Regions from separate parts of the Rhizobium sp. 1399 genome, predicted to be linked through region 1. Evidence: predicted binding sites of a transcription regulator. Region 1 holds the regulator's gene; the other holds the start of a gene.

Region 1 (7,497 bases):
TTCTATGCGCTGCGCTCCGTTGCTCCGCGCTTCCGTGCCCGCAACCGTGTCGAGCGCGTTATGCTCTGGGCGCTGCTGGTTGCATCCTCCATCGCCATTCTGACGACGATCGGCATCGTGCTCTCGATGCTGACAGAAGCGAGCCGCTTCTTCGCAGCCGTTCCCTTCGTCGACTTCTTCTTCGGAACGGTCTGGGATCCGCGTTTTGCCGGTGCGGGCAGCTCCTCCTTCGGCCAGTTCGGGCTCATCCCACTCCTGCTCGGCACGCTCTATATCGGCCTGGTCGCCATGCTGGTCGCCGTCCCGGTCGGCCTCTTTGCCGCCATCTACATGGCCGAGTATGCTTCTTCGAGAGTGCGCTCGATCGCCAAGCCGCTTCTCGAAGTGCTCGCCGGCATTCCGACGATCGTCTATGGCTTCTTTGCACTCGTCACCGTCGGGCCGTTCCTGCGTGATTTCTCGGCGCAGATCAGCGGTCTTTTGAGCGGCAGCTATACGAACTTCATCCAGGCACAGAGCGTCATCACCGCAGGCATCGTCATGGGCATCATGCTGATCCCTTACGTTTCCTCGCTGTCGGACGATATCATCACCGCAGTTCCGCGGGCACTGCGTGACGGCTCGCTCGGTCTCGGCGCTACACGCTCCGAAACCATCAAAAAGGTGGTCTTGCCCGCAGCCCTTCCCGGTATCGTCGGCGCGCTGCTGATGACCGCTTCGCGCGCCATCGGCGAAACCATGATCGTGGTTCTGGCCGCCGGTGTCGCCGCCCGTATCCAGATCAATCCCTTTGAGCCGATGACGACAGTGACCGTCAAGATCGTCAACCAGCTGACCGGCGACCTTGAGTTCACCTCGCCGCAGACGCTGGTTGCCTTCGCACTTGGCATCACGCTGTTCTGCATCACGCTTTGCCTCAACATCTACGCGCTCTACATCGTGCGCAAATATCGGGAGCAGTACGAATGACGAATATTGTTTCCCCCGTCGCCGGCGTCACCGTTTCCAAGGCGCCCGCGCGTCGCGATATCGGCATCAAGCGTCGCTACGCTGCCGAGCGCCGGTTCCAGGCCTATGGCATCGCAGCCATAGCATTCGGCCTCGTCTTCCTCTTCATTCTGCTTTGGACGGTCATCAGCAACGGCTATACGGCCTTCCTGCAGACGTCGATCACCCTGCCGATCGAATTCTCCGAGAAGACGATCGACCCGGACAACAAGCGTGCGACCGACCCTTCGGTGCTGGTCGCTGCCAACTATCCGGTTCTGCTGCGCGACGCGATCGTCAAGCAGCTCGGCATCAATGCCGCAAGCCGTCCTGACGTGCGCGATGCGTCCAGCATGCTGTCCAAGGGTGCGCCCATTCAGCTGCGCGACATGGTCGTTGCCGACCCGTCGATCATTGGCAAGACCGTCAATGTTACAGTGCTTGCAGATGCCAATATCGACAGCGCCAACAAAGGCCAGATCAATCTTTCGGTCGATGAGAAGAACCGCAAGGTCAACGACAAGCAGGTTGCCTGGATGAATGAGCTGAAGGCGAGCGGTGCTCTCCACAAGACGTTCAACACCGGCCTCTTCGTCAACGGCAATTCCAGCCGTCCGGAAGCCGCAGGTCTCGGCGTCGCCCTCATCGGCTCGCTTTACCTGATGCTGATCGTTCTCGTGCTTTCACTGCCGATCGGCGTCGCCGCCTCGATTTACCTTGAGGAATTCGCGCCGAAGAACAAGCTGACGGACCTGATCGAGGTCAATATCAACAACCTCGCCGCCGTTCCGTCGATCGTCTACGGTCTGCTCGGCCTGTCGGTCTTCATCAACTTCGCCGGCCTGCCGCGTTCGGCATCGCTGGTCGGCGGCCTGGTGCTGACCCTCATGACGCTGCCGACGATCATCATCGCCACACGCGCGGCCCTGCGCGCCGTGCCGCCGTCGATCCGCGCGGCTGCCCTTGGCCTCGGCGCCTCGAAGATGCAGATGGTGTTCCACCATGTGCTGCCGCTTGCAATGCCCGGCATCCTGACCGGCACGATCATCGGCCTTGCCCACGCACTCGGCGAAACCGCGCCGCTGCTGCTCATCGGCATGGTCGCCTTCGTCGCCCAGGCGCCGGCCACTCCGCTCGATCCCTCCACGGCACTTCCGGTCCAGGTCTACATGTGGGCCAACGAAGCCGAGCGCGCATTCGTGGAAAGAACCTCGGGTGCCATCATCGTCCTGCTCCTGTTCCTGATCGTCATGAACATCGGAGCTATCCTCTTGCGTCGTCGCTTTGAGCGCCGCTGGTAAACGGAGTAAAGATCATGAACATGTTGACGGAAGCCGCAGTCGAGAAGGCGCTGGACCAGAAAATGAGCAACGTCCCGTATAAGATGATCGGTCAGGATGTCTCCGTTTATTACGGCGAGAAGCGCGCGCTTTTCGATGTCAATCTGAACGTCCGCGAAAACACCGTGACCGCCCTGATCGGCCCGTCGGGCTGCGGCAAGTCCACCTTCCTGCGGTCGTTGAACCGCATGAACGACACGATCGATGGCTGCCGCGTCACCGGCAAGATCACGCTCGACAGCGACGATATCTACGATCCCGACATCGACGTCGTCGAACTTCGTGCCCGCGTCGGCATGGTGTTCCAGAAGCCGAATCCGTTCCCGAAAACGATCTATGAAAACGTTTCTTACGGACCGCGCATCCATGGCCTTGCCAAGTCCAAGGCCGACCTGGACCAGATCGTCGAGACGAGCCTGCAGCGCGCCGGCCTCTGGAACGAGGTCAAGGATCGCGTGCATGAATCCGGCACCGGCCTGTCCGGTGGTCAGCAGCAGCGTCTGTGCATCGCACGCGCCGTTGCCGTCAGCCCGGAAGTCATCCTGATGGACGAGCCCTGCTCGGCACTCGACCCGATCGCGACTGCAAAGGTCGAAGAGCTGATCCATGAGCTGCGCGAAAACTACACCATCGTCATCGTGACGCATTCCATGCAGCAGGCCGCGCGCGTATCACAGCGTACCGCAATGTTCCACCTCGGCAACCTGGTCGAGGAAAATGACACCGACAAGATGTTCACCAATCCCGACGATCCGCGCACCCAGGACTATATCATGGGCCGGTTCGGCTGATTTTGGCGATGTGAAGCCTTCCCGATTTTCGAGGACAAAGCCCCATGGCATCGACACATATTTTTTCCGCTTACGATGACGATCTGAAATTCCTGTCCCGGCGCATTTCCGAGATGGGTGGTCTTGCCGAACAGATGGTCGGCGAGGCCGTCCGTGCGCTGGTCAACGGCGACACTGCGCTCGCCCAGAAGGTCATTTCCGACGACGTGATCCTTGATCACGCGGAACGCGAAATCAACGACAAGGCGATCGTCACGATCGCCCGTCGCCAGCCGATGGCCTCCGACCTTCGCGAGATCATGGGTTCGATCCGCATCGCCGCCGACCTCGAGCGTGTCGGCGACCTCGGCAAGAACACCGCAAAGCGCGTCATCGCCGTCCAAAGCACCGGCGTTCCGCGCAAGCTCGCCCGCGGTCTCGAGCATCTCTCCGAACTGGCGCTCGTCCAGCTCAAGGAAGTGCTCGACGTCTATACGACGCGTTCTGCGGACAAGGCCAAGTCCATCCGCGAGCGCGACGATGAGATCGACGCGATGTACACCTCGCTGTTCCGCGAACTCCTCACCTACATGATGGAAGATCCGCGCAACATCACGAGCTGCACGCATCTTCTCTTCTGCGCCAAGAACATCGAGCGCATCGGCGACCATGCGACCAACATCGCCGAGACGATCTATTACATGGCAACCGGCGCCCAGCCGGAGGGTGAGCGTCCGAAGGACGACAGCTCCAATACCGTCGGTGCGGTGACGGAGTAATCCGGACCTGCCAATTGCGTGCGCGCCCTGCGCTGGGGCGCGCAAAGGTCGCAGCCAATTCCAAGTTTCTGCATGGTCCGTTGCTTAAATCACCCCCGGTTTAAGGATCATGCATTAGGAGACTGACACGCATGATCCCAAGAGTTGCAGTTGTTGAAGATGAAGAGGCGCTGAGTGTGCTTCTCCGCTACAACCTCGAGGCTGAAGGTTTCGAGGTGGATACGATCCTCCGTGGCGACGAGGCCGAAATCCGGCTTCAGGAGCGCACGCCGGACCTGCTCATCCTTGACTGGATGCTGCCGGGCGTTTCCGGCATCGAGCTCTGCCGCCGGCTGCGCATGCGGCCGGAGACCGAGCGCCTGCCGATCATCATGCTGACGGCACGCGGCGAAGAGAGCGAACGCGTTCGCGGTCTCTCGACCGGCGCGGACGACTATGTCGTCAAGCCCTTCTCCACGCCGGAACTTGTTGCCCGCGTCAAGGCGATGCTGCGACGCGCCCGTCCGGAGGTTCTCTCCACCGTTCTGAAGTGTGGTGATATCGAGCTCGATCGCGAAACCCATCGCGTTCATCGCAAGAGCCGCGAAGTCCGTCTCGGCCCGACCGAATTCCGCCTGCTCGAATTCCTGATGTCGTCGCCGGGCAGGGTCTTCTCCCGCTCGCAGCTTCTGGATGGCGTCTGGGGCCACGATATCTACGTGGACGAACGTACCGTCGACGTCCATGTCGGACGCCTGCGTAAGGCGCTGAACTTCTCCAACATGCAGGATGTCATCCGCACCGTCCGCGGCGCGGGATATTCCATGGAAGCCTGATCCGAGTGATCGGAGGTCACGAACGGGTCGCTCGGTTTTGCCGGGCGGCCCGTTTGTCTATCTGGCACCCCTAGCTTCTTATGAAAGCCGACACCAGGCGCCGAAAGCGAACCTCGAGAGAATCTGCTTTCTACAGACGAATGCGTGCGAGAACTCGATCAAGAGCCTTTTGCAGAGCCGCAGTGCCGCCGAACTCGCGAAAGTTTTCGAGCACCTGTTCATTCAATCCGCCCTTGGTCGAATGCTCGCCGATGAGTTCATCAAAACTCGCGACAGGTTTTGAACGGGCAGCATGGGCGAGGCCGGAAAACAATTGACGGAGGTAGGCGTCGCCAGCCGTTCTCGAAAGCCCTTGGCTCTGCAGCCAGGTCGACGTCGCGTCCAGGATGCCGAAATAGGTGGCCATCAGGCAGCTCGCCACCGCGAGAAGTTCGAACTCAGGTCTGTTTTCAACCTGGATCGCCGTTCCGAGCGCCGAAAAGAGGGCGTGGGAAACCTCGTCGGGCGGGTAGATCGCAGTCGCGCCCTGAAGATCTGCGATGAACGGAAGTGGAATTGCCAGGCTCAGGCGAACTGGCTGATCGATCCACGCCAGCAGTTGATCCATTGGCGTGGCCGCGACGAAGCTGATGACATGGTGGCCCGGCCGAAATCGGAGCGAGCGGATGACCTCCTCGGCAATTTGCGGCCTCACTGCCACAAATACGAGATCGGATCGGTCGAGAACATCCTGGTTCCCCAAAGCGATCGACACATTCCGGTTTGCCGCCGCAAGGCGGGCGGCGACGCTTGCGCTGCGCGGTGACAGCACTACCGGTGTGTCGCGAAACGCTGTCTTGCCCAATCCGGTGACGACGGCCTCGGTAATCGTGCCCGTCCCGACGAACCCCATTGCCATCCGCTTTGGATCGATCTCCATTGGCACCCCTGACCGACTGTTTGCGCCGTGCTACTCCACGAGAATACCGCATCTGTATCAGAAAATCGCGTTACAGCGCCATCACCACCGTTCCATACCGGTCTAGGGCTGAAACGCATCGGCGGCGTTGGGCCAAGTTCGCATCGTCAGGCATGGTGAACGGCAGGCAGAGATCGGCCCCCGGCAGATCGTGGTCAGGAGCCGTTTTCCAGCCCTCCTGTGCCGACTAAAAAATACGCCCCTCTGCGCGTCAGCGAAGAGGGGCGGCGGATGCTGCATCTGTTGAGAAGGCGCTGGTCAGGCGACCCGGACAGCCTTTCGGCGTTCGCTGACCGGCTGGTAGGCGAGGCGCTGGTGATAGTTGCAATAGGGCGAGGAATCCGGGGAGTCGCAGCCGCAGAAGTAGAAGTCGTCCTTCAGAGGATCGCCGACCGGCCACTTGCAGGTGCGCTCCGTCAGTTCCGTCAGGCCGAGACGACGCGAAATCGGCACGACCACGTTTTTGGCCGGCACATATTCCATTTCCTCGACCGTTTCGATCTCGATCTCTTCCTTCAGCATCGTTGCGCCCTGCTGGCGGGTAACGGTGCGGGTGGTGATGCGAGACGCATAGTTCGGGGCGCGCGGAGCCGACGTATTGCGCTTCGGTGCGCGCGCAGCGGTCGCCGTGCCGCCGGCCTTGGCGCGGCCGGGAAGACTGAGCCGGTGAACTTTGCCGATAACAGCGTTTCTACTCACTCCGCCAAGCTGCGCAGCGATCTGGCTGGCGCTCAGCCCTTCCGACCAAAGCTTCTTGAGCTTCTCGACACGCTCGTCTGTCCAGTTCATTGCCCTGTCTCCACCTTTCGCGTTGGTGATGGCAGAATCCCTCACCGTTGCCTCGGAAGTCTCCGAAGCAAGAAACGCCTGATCAATTTTGGTGACTAGTTCCGCCGCATGCAGTCTAGTAATTGAACTTTAACCTAGTGTGAGCCTGACTCTGTGACAAGAGTCGCGTGAATCCGATGAATCCGAATTCAGGGTTTTCCCCAACTTGCTTCCCCGGAGAGTCATTTCTGCAACATTAGCTGTTGATAGACCTGCAAGTCTGATTTGAGGCTTGACGCATGTGCTAAATCCTCAGTTTTGTTGACATTGCAGTGCGAAAAGTAAATAGTGCTCCCTGCCGCCGCAAGGCGGCATTTTTGATTTTTCGGGCCTGGTTTTCTTAGCCGGAGTCCATTGCCTCAGAGCCTGACCAGGAGATTGCGCCATGGCTGAAGCCTCGCCGCTTTATGATACCTATTCTCGTGCCCCGCTGCGGTTCGAGCGAGGCGAAGGCGTGTGGCTGATCACCGAAACGGGCGAGCGATATCTGGATTTCGGCGCGGGCGTTGCCGTTACCTCCGTGGGGCATGGCAATCCGCACGTTGTGGCCGCTCTCAAGGATCAGGCCGACAAGGTCTGGCATCTCTCCAATATCTATGAGGTGTCGGGACAGGAGAAGCTTGCCAAGCGCCTGACGGATGCCACTTTCGCCGACAAGGTGTTCTTCACCAATTCAGGCGCCGAGGCGCTCGAATGCGCCATCAAGACGGCGCGCCGCTATCAGTTCTCCAAGGGCCATCCCGAGCGCTTCCACATCATTACTTTCGAAGGCGCCTTCCACGGCCGCACGCTCGCGACCATCGCCGCCGGCGGCCAGGAGAAATATCTCGAAGGTTTCGGCCCGAAGACCCCTGGTTTCGATCAGGTGCCCTTTGGCGATGTCGAGGCTGTCCGTGCCGCTATTACCGACAAGACCGCCGGCATCCTCATCGAGCCGGTGCAGGGCGAGGGCGGTGTCCGCCCGGCAACGTCCGAATTCATGAAAGCGCTCCGCCAGCTCTGCGATGAGCATGGCCTGCT
Region 2 (7,497 bases), on a different contig from region 1:
CCTGGCTCTTGCGCATTTCCTCGTAATAGGCGGTCAGATTGCAGGAGCAGGCGGATTTTTCGCCGGGTGCGCGGGTCTTGTAGGCGAAGGCATTCTTCATCGCGCCATAGGGGGCGCCCGTTGCCGTCGAGATCATGTTCGAGGCTTCGGCGCTGGAGATGTCGCGGTAATAGAGCTCCGTCTCCACACCAGGGCACATCTTGGCGCAGGTCGCGGCATCGCGGCCGAAATCGACCGAGGTTGCATTATTGCTGATCGGGAAGAAGCCACCGTCGCAGGTGCGTACGCAGATGGTGCTGACGGGCGAGAGCATTTCCGCCCGCGGCAGGCCGTAACGCTCGCCGCCGCCAAGCGGAATGAAGGTGTCGCCGCGCATGGCCTGCTCCTCGATGGAAGGAGCCGGAGCATAGGCATCACCCTGCGCAGGTTCGCTAAAGCTGTCGCTGTTGCAGCCATTGTCTTCGAGTGCCGCCATCAGCCCCTCGCGGGCCGGATCGGCGCCACCCTGGCGCAACTCGTTGCGGCGATCCTGCAGGTAGCGGATATTGTCCACCATCTTGGCTTCGGACTGCTCAAGCTCCTCACAGAAGCCGGCATTTTCGCCGCCGACGACGACCATGCTGCCCGACGTGCAGCCGTAGCGGCGCAGATCGCCGCGCACCTTGCGCAATTCCAGGTTCTGTTCGGCAAGCGCGCCCGCATATTGGCGCATCTCGGCACCATTCGTGCCGATCGATTGCGGCAGATCGGCAAGACGCCCGCGCAGATCCTCGCAGATCGCATTGGTCTCAGCGGCTGCCGGAACCGCAAATGCCAGAAAGAAGAGGAGAGACAGGTTTCGGCGCTTCACGACGTCGTCCCGGAATGAGAAAGTATCTATCGGTCAATTGCGGCTTCAACCGACCGCGCTTTGTCTTAACGTATTTCCCTTAATAAGCTCGAAGTAATTCCTAGCGCATTTTTGCGATCTTATCCAGCAAGCCCTATGCTTCCACTCCCATCTCTCCCGCAGCTACGCGGGAGCCCGCTGATATCTAAACGGCTGATATGACAGGAATTTCCGACGAGATTCGTTCTCTCTCAACGACACCGGTAAAACCGGAACCCCGACACGGCCTTCACGTTTTCGTGGACGGTTGTTATGAGCCCGGTACGCGGCAGGGCGGGTGGGCCTTCGTCGCCTACCGCGATGGCGTGGAAATCGCGTCCGGTTTCGGCGGCGTAGAAGATTCCGCCAACAATGCGATGGAACTGACTGCAGTGCTTGAGGCGGCAATCTGGATCAGCCGCACAGCAGAGGGCGTGGCAGCGGTCATCTGGTCCGATTCCGTCTACGCCGTAGACGGCTGCAACAGCTGGCGTCCTATCTGGAGGAACAATGGCTGGAAGAAAAGCAACCCAGGTGGCAAGGCCAGAAACCGGGCGATCTCGGATGCGGAACTCTGGAAAGCCGTCGATATCGCGCTATCCCAGAATCCATTGATAGCGATTGCCTGGTGCAAGGGCCATTCCGGCATTGAAGGTAACGAACGCGCCGACGAGCTGTCGGATCAGGGACGCCGATCCATACGGCGTGCCTGATATGCCGGAAGCCAACGGCCGTCGCTTCGCAGACGGCCGCAGCGCGGCTTACGCCGGCTGCGATGCCTCGACAACAGCAAGTGCTGCCATGTTGACCACACCGCGAGACGTAACCGACGGCGCCAGGATATGGGCCGGCATTGCGGTACCGAGCAGGATCGGGCCGACATGCAGGCCGTCGGTCATTGACTTGACGACACCGAGCGTGATGTTGGCCGCATCGAGGTTCGGGAAGACCAGCAGGTTGGCTTCGTCATGCAGCGTCGTGTGCGGCATGACGCGGCGGCGCAGCTCCTCAGAGATCGCGCTTTCGCCGTGCATTTCGCCGTCGACTTCGAGATCGGGAGCCGCTTCACGCACCAGCTGCAGCGCATTGCGCATCTTGGTGGCGCTTTCGGATTCGCGCGAACCGAAGTTCGAATGCGAGACGAGGGCGGCGCGCGGGGTGATGCCGAAGCGCTTGATTTCCTCGGCTGCCAGCACTGTCGCCTCGGCGATTTCCTCGGCCGTCGGATTGAAGGTCACATAGGTGTCGGTGAAGAAGGTCGCGCCGCGCTGCGAAATCAACAGGCTGAGCGCAGAGAAATCGCGCACGTTCGGACGCTTGCCGATGATCTGACGCACGTCGCGCAGATGCTTCTCGTAACGCCCTTCGAGGCCGCAGATCAGGGCATCGGCTTCACCACGCTTCAGCGCCAGCGCACCGATGACTGTCGTGTTGGTACGAACGATGGTGCGCGCTGCCTCCGGTATGACGCCGCTACGTCCGACCAGCTGCAGATAGAGATCGACATATTCGCGGAAGCGCGGATCGTCCTCGGGGTTGATGACCTCGAAATCCGACAGAGGGCGGATGCGCAGACCGTAGCGCTTCAGGCGTGTTTCGATGACCTGCGGGCGGCCGATGATGATCGGCTCGGCAATGCCTTCTTCGATCAGAACCTGAGCGGCGCGCAGCACGCGCTCGTCTTCACCTTCCGAGAAGACGACGCGCTTGCGCTCAGCCGTCTTTGCCGCCGTGAAGATCGGCTTCATGATGAAGCCGGAGCGGAAGACGAAGCGGTTCAGATGGTCGAGATAGACATCGAAATCGGTGATCGGCCGGCGGGCGACGCCGCTTTCGGCAGCAGCCTTTGCGACGGCAGGCGCGATGCGCAGGATGAGGCGCGGGTCGAAGGGCGAGGGGATGAGATAGTCGGGGCCGAAGACCGGGGTTTCACCGGAATAGGCGCGGGCAGCAACGTCCGACGGCTCCTCGCGGGCGAGGGCCGCGATGGCGCGCACGGCCGCCATCTTCATTTCCTCGTTGATCGTCTCGGCGCCACAGTCCAGCGCACCCCTGAAAATATAGGGGAAGCAGAGGACGTTGTTGACCTGGTTCGGGAAGTCGGAGCGGCCGGTACAGATCATCGCGTCCGGACGCGCTGCGCGGGCGAGATCAGGCATGATTTCCGGCGTCGGGTTGGCAAGCGCCATGATCAGCGGCTTGTCGGCCATCTGCGCCAGCAGCTCCGGCTTCAGGACGCCGGCAGCGGACAGGCCGAGGAAGACGTCGGCGCCGCCGATATTTTCGGCAAGCGTGCGCGTGTCGCTCTTCTGGGCGTAGATCGCCTTCCACTCGTCCATCAGCTCGACGCGGCCTTCATAGACGAGGCCTTCGAGATCGTGGACCCAGATGTTTTCGCGCTTCGCGCCGAGCGTCACCAGCAGGTTGAGACAGGCAAGCGCTGCCGCACCGGCGCCTGACGCAACGATCTTGACCTCTTCGATCTTCTTGCCGGCGAGTTCCAGGCCGTTGAGGATGGCGGCGGCGACGATGATTGCGGTGCCGTGCTGGTCATCGTGGAAGACCGGGATCTTCATCTTTTCGCGCAGCTGCTTCTCGATGCGGAAGCATTCCGGGGCCTTGATGTCTTCAAGGTTGATGCCGCCAAAGGTCGGCTCGAGCGAAGCGACGGTAGCGACCATCTGATCGACATCTGGCGCATCCACTTCGATATCGAAGACGTCGATGCCGGCAAATTTCTTGAAGAGGACAGCCTTGCCTTCCATGACCGGCTTGGAGGCGAGCGGGCCGATGTTGCCAAGGCCGAGCACGGCGGTGCCGTTGGAAATGACGGCAACGAGATTGGCGCGGGACGTATAGTCGGCGGCCTGCTCCGGATTGTCACGGATAGCGAGGCAGGGAGCGGCGACACCCGGAGAATAGGCGAGCGCCAGATCGCGCTGGTTGCCGAGCGGCTTGGTCGCCTGGATTTCCAGCTTGCCGGGGCGTGGATAGCGGTGGAAGAAAAGCGCCTGCTCGTCGAGGCTACCGCCCGTCAAATTCTTTTCCGATTTGGATTTTTCCTGGTGATCCATCGCCGCCTCCAGCGTTGTTCGAAGTCTTTTGAAGACTCCTCCATACATCAATCGACCGGTCGGAACAGTACGGAAATAGCCGCAGCTGAACTTTTTGACCTGATGGTAACGGGGAGCTGACATTGGCCGGTGGATTGAAAGGCTTGCCGGCCTTTCCTGCGGTTTGTCATCTTCCTGATACACGAGTCTGATTTTGGAAGACCAGACGAAGAACGATGGGACACGAGCGGAAAGGCTTGTGACAGACATGATGGAACCTCGGCGCTTCCGCACCCTCTTCATTTCCGATGTGCATCTCGGCTCGAAAGCCGCCAAGGCGGATTTCCTGCTGGATTTCCTGAAATACCACGAGGCAGACACGATCTACCTCGTCGGAGATATCGTCGATGGCTGGCGCCTGAAGCGCAGCTGGTACTGGCCGCAAGTCTGCAACGACGTGGTCCAGAAGCTTTTGCGCAAGGCGCGCAAGGGTACGCGCGTCGTCTATATTCCCGGCAATCACGACGAATTCCTGCGCGCCTTTCCGGGCATGCATTTCGGCGGCATCGAGGTCGTCGAGCGCATCATCCATGACGGCGCCGACGGTAAGAAGTACCTGATCCTGCATGGCGACGAATTTGACGTCGTCGTGCGCAACGCTCGTCTGCTCGCCTATCTCGGCGACTGGGCCTACGACACGGCGATCCGCATCAACATCGTGCTCGCAGCGGTCCGCCGCCGCCTTGGCATGCCCTACTGGTCCTTCTCGGCCTGGGCCAAGCTGCAGGTAAAACACGCCGTCAATTTCATCGGCGAGTTCCAGCGGGTGGTTGCCGAGGAAGCCCGCAAGAGCGGCGCCGACGGCGTCATCTGTGGCCATATCCATCACGCCGTGATCGAGGATATGGACGGCATCCGCTACATCAATACCGGCGACTGGGTCGAAAGCTGCACGGCGATCGTCGAGCATGAAGACGGCAGGTTCGAACTCATCACCTGGCGTGCGCTCACCAGCAACGTGCCGGCACTGACATCGGTCGAATTGCTGGAAGAGGGCGATCTTGCCCCGCAGGCTGCCTGAATAATGTGTGCGTACCGCATCGGCGGTCTCCGCCGATGCATCATGAATTTAGCCGTTGCCGTCTGGTGACAGGCCCTATTTATTTTTTTAAATCGTTTCGATTTATATCCGTATCGTTTCGATCGGGCTATTTCTCGCCATAGTCGTGTTTGATGGGATGTGTTAGGCAACGCACAGTTTCCTTCAGGTCCACTATGATTCCCGCACAAAATCCCTCGACGGGTGAGGGAGCGCCGCCGCGTTTCCGGCTGCTCAGCGCGCTTTGTTACAGCGCGCCGCTGCTGGTCAACGGTATCGTCCTGCCCTTCTTCCCCGTCTGGCTTGCGACTCACCAGTTCAACGATCATCAGATCGGCACGATCCTCGCCGTGCCGATGGTGGTGCGCGTTCTCGTGGCGCCGATCGTCGCGGTCTTTGCCGACCGCATGCAGGAGCGGGCGCATGTGCTCCTATGGTCGGGCATCCTCTCGCTGCTGACGGCCATCGCGCTCTACTGGACGAGCAATTTCTGGCCGGTGCTGATCGTCTTTGCGCTCCAGGGCGCGACCTTTGCCCCTTATGTGCCTGTCGTCGAATCGATCGTGATTTCGGGTGTGCGCCGCTGGGGGCTCGATTACGGCTCCATGCGCGTCTGGGGCTCGATCGCTTTCATTATTTCGACGCTCACCGGCGGCGAACTGGTCGGGCGTTGGGGTGGCGGCATGGTGCTGCCCGTGATGATCTTCGGCTTCGTGCTGACGATTACGATGGCGGTCTTCTGTCCCCGTATCGGGCCGACACGGCGGCGCGGCCAGCCGATCAATCTTCCGGCGACCACAGGCAGCGGGCTGCGCGAGCCGCATCTGCTGCTTTTGCTGCTCGGCGTTTCGATCCAGCAGTCAAGTCATGCGCTCCTCAACGCCTTTTCCTCGATCTACTGGCATCAACTCGGCTTTTCGGGCACCGAAGTCGGCATGCTCTGGAGTGCCGGTGTGGCCTCTGAGGTCACGGTGTTCTTCCTGTCGCGGCGCCTCAACCGCCGCTTCAATGCCTGGACGCTGATCCGCTTCGGCTGTGCCGTCAGCATCTGCCGCTGGGTGTTCTTCCCGACGGAGACGAGCTTTATCGGTTTCTTCATGCTGCAATGCCTGCACGGCTTCACCTATGCCTTCGTGCATACCGGCGTGCAACGGCGCATCGTAGCCACCGTTCAGGAGACGCAGGAAGCCTCGGCCCAGGGCGCCTATTTCTTCTATATCGGCATGGCCTCGGGCCTGATGACGATCGCCTCGGGTTATATCTATTCCGCGCTCGGCCTCGACAGCTATTATGTCATGGCCTGTGTCGCCGCCTTCGGGCTCGCCCTCGTCATCATCGCCTATTATCTTCAGCCCCAGAGGCTGGCTTCCGGCGGAAATACGAGAGAGCCGGCATAGTTGAGACCCGGCTCGCGGTCGCGGGCTAGGAGCAGCGGGCCGTCGAGGTCGACGAAATCGGCATCCTGCGCCAAAAGCACGGCAGGCGCCATCGCCAGCGATGTGCCGACCATGCAGCCGATCATGATCGAGAAGCCAAGCCGTTGTGCTTCTTCCTTCATTTCCAGCGCTTCCGTTAGGCCACCGGTTTTATCGAGCTTGATGTTGATCGCGTCGTAACGATCGGCAAGGCTAGCAAGGTCGCCGGTGTGGTGGACGCTTTCATCGGCGCAGATGAGCACATGGCGGGCAATCTCGGCCAGCATGTCGTCGCGTCCGGCCGGCAGCGGCTGCTCTACCAGCGCGATATTGGCTTCGGCAGCAATGCGCAGATGATGTTCCAGCCGGTCTTCCGGCCAGCCTTCATTGGCATCGAGAATGATGGCGGAATCGGGCGCGGCGGCGCGCACCGCCCGAATGCGGCTCTCGTCGTCGCCGGTGCCGACCTTGACCTTCAGGAGCGGGCGCTGCGCATGCTCGCGGGCCTGGGCCGCCATGACATCGGGTTCGCCGAGCGAGATCGTATAGGCCGTGGTCAGCGGCTTCAGCTTGCGCAGATCGAGCCGGAAAGCGACGCTTTTGCCCGTGAGCTTGGCTTCGAGATCCCACAGCGCACAATCGACAGCGTTGCGGGCTGCTCCCGGCGGCATGGCTTGCAGCAACCCGGCCCGCGAAATGCCGTCCTCGATCAGCGGGCGGGCCGCTTCGATCTGGGCCATGACGCTTTCCATCGTCTCGCCGTAGCGGCGATAGGGCACACATTCGCCCAAACCCCTGGCACCTCCCTCCGTCAGCGTGCAGGTGATCACGTCCGCCGAGGTCTTTGCCCCGCGCGCGATGGTGAAAGTTCCCGCAATCGGGAACGAATTCATCTGGATATCAAGATGGCGCGGCATATTTGCTCTCCTGCGAGCATGGAAATTGCGCGTTGCTTCTGTATATTAACGCGCCGGGCGGCGAATATATGTTCGCGAGTCGGGACTGTCGCTGCAAGCATTGAAAGACACAAGTATTTTGAAGTCCGAGAAACGCAACGCCGCC

Evidence for each region. The regulator PhoB, encoded in region 1, activates phosphate uptake and scavenging genes when phosphate is short. The targets are predictions, from matches to a motif close to TGTCATNNANCTGTCAT.
Region 2: J2X71_RS28810 (UDP-2,3-diacylglucosamine diphosphatase) is a predicted target of PhoB. The motif match lies at 4,107-4,123, and genes of this name have one in related genera.

The regions. Positions count from the first base shown of each region.
Region 1 is NZ_JAVDSU010000001.1:700,656-708,152, reverse strand. It holds gene pstC (phosphate ABC transporter permease subunit PstC) at 1-969, shown strand, start outside; gene pstA (phosphate ABC transporter permease PstA) at 966-2,288, shown strand; gene pstB (phosphate ABC transporter ATP-binding protein PstB) at 2,303-3,118, shown strand; gene phoU (phosphate signaling complex protein PhoU) at 3,163-3,876, shown strand; gene phoB (phosphate regulon transcriptional regulator PhoB) at 4,008-4,691, shown strand; gene J2X71_RS03675 (pyrroline-5-carboxylate reductase) at 4,822-5,610, opposite strand; gene J2X71_RS03670 (GcrA family cell cycle regulator) at 5,908-6,438, opposite strand; gene J2X71_RS03665 (aspartate aminotransferase family protein) at 6,863-7,497, shown strand, end outside.
Region 2 is NZ_JAVDSU010000012.1:9,545-17,041, reverse strand. It holds gene J2X71_RS28825 (DUF2865 domain-containing protein) at 1-850, opposite strand, end outside; gene J2X71_RS28820 (ribonuclease H) at 1,048-1,581, shown strand; gene J2X71_RS28815 (NADP-dependent malic enzyme) at 1,630-3,942, opposite strand; gene J2X71_RS28810 (UDP-2,3-diacylglucosamine diphosphatase) at 4,190-5,002, shown strand; gene J2X71_RS28805 (MFS transporter) at 5,197-6,417, shown strand; gene dgcA (N-acetyl-D-Glu racemase DgcA) at 6,369-7,352, opposite strand; gene J2X71_RS28795 (MlaE family lipid ABC transporter permease subunit) at 7,453-7,497, shown strand, end outside.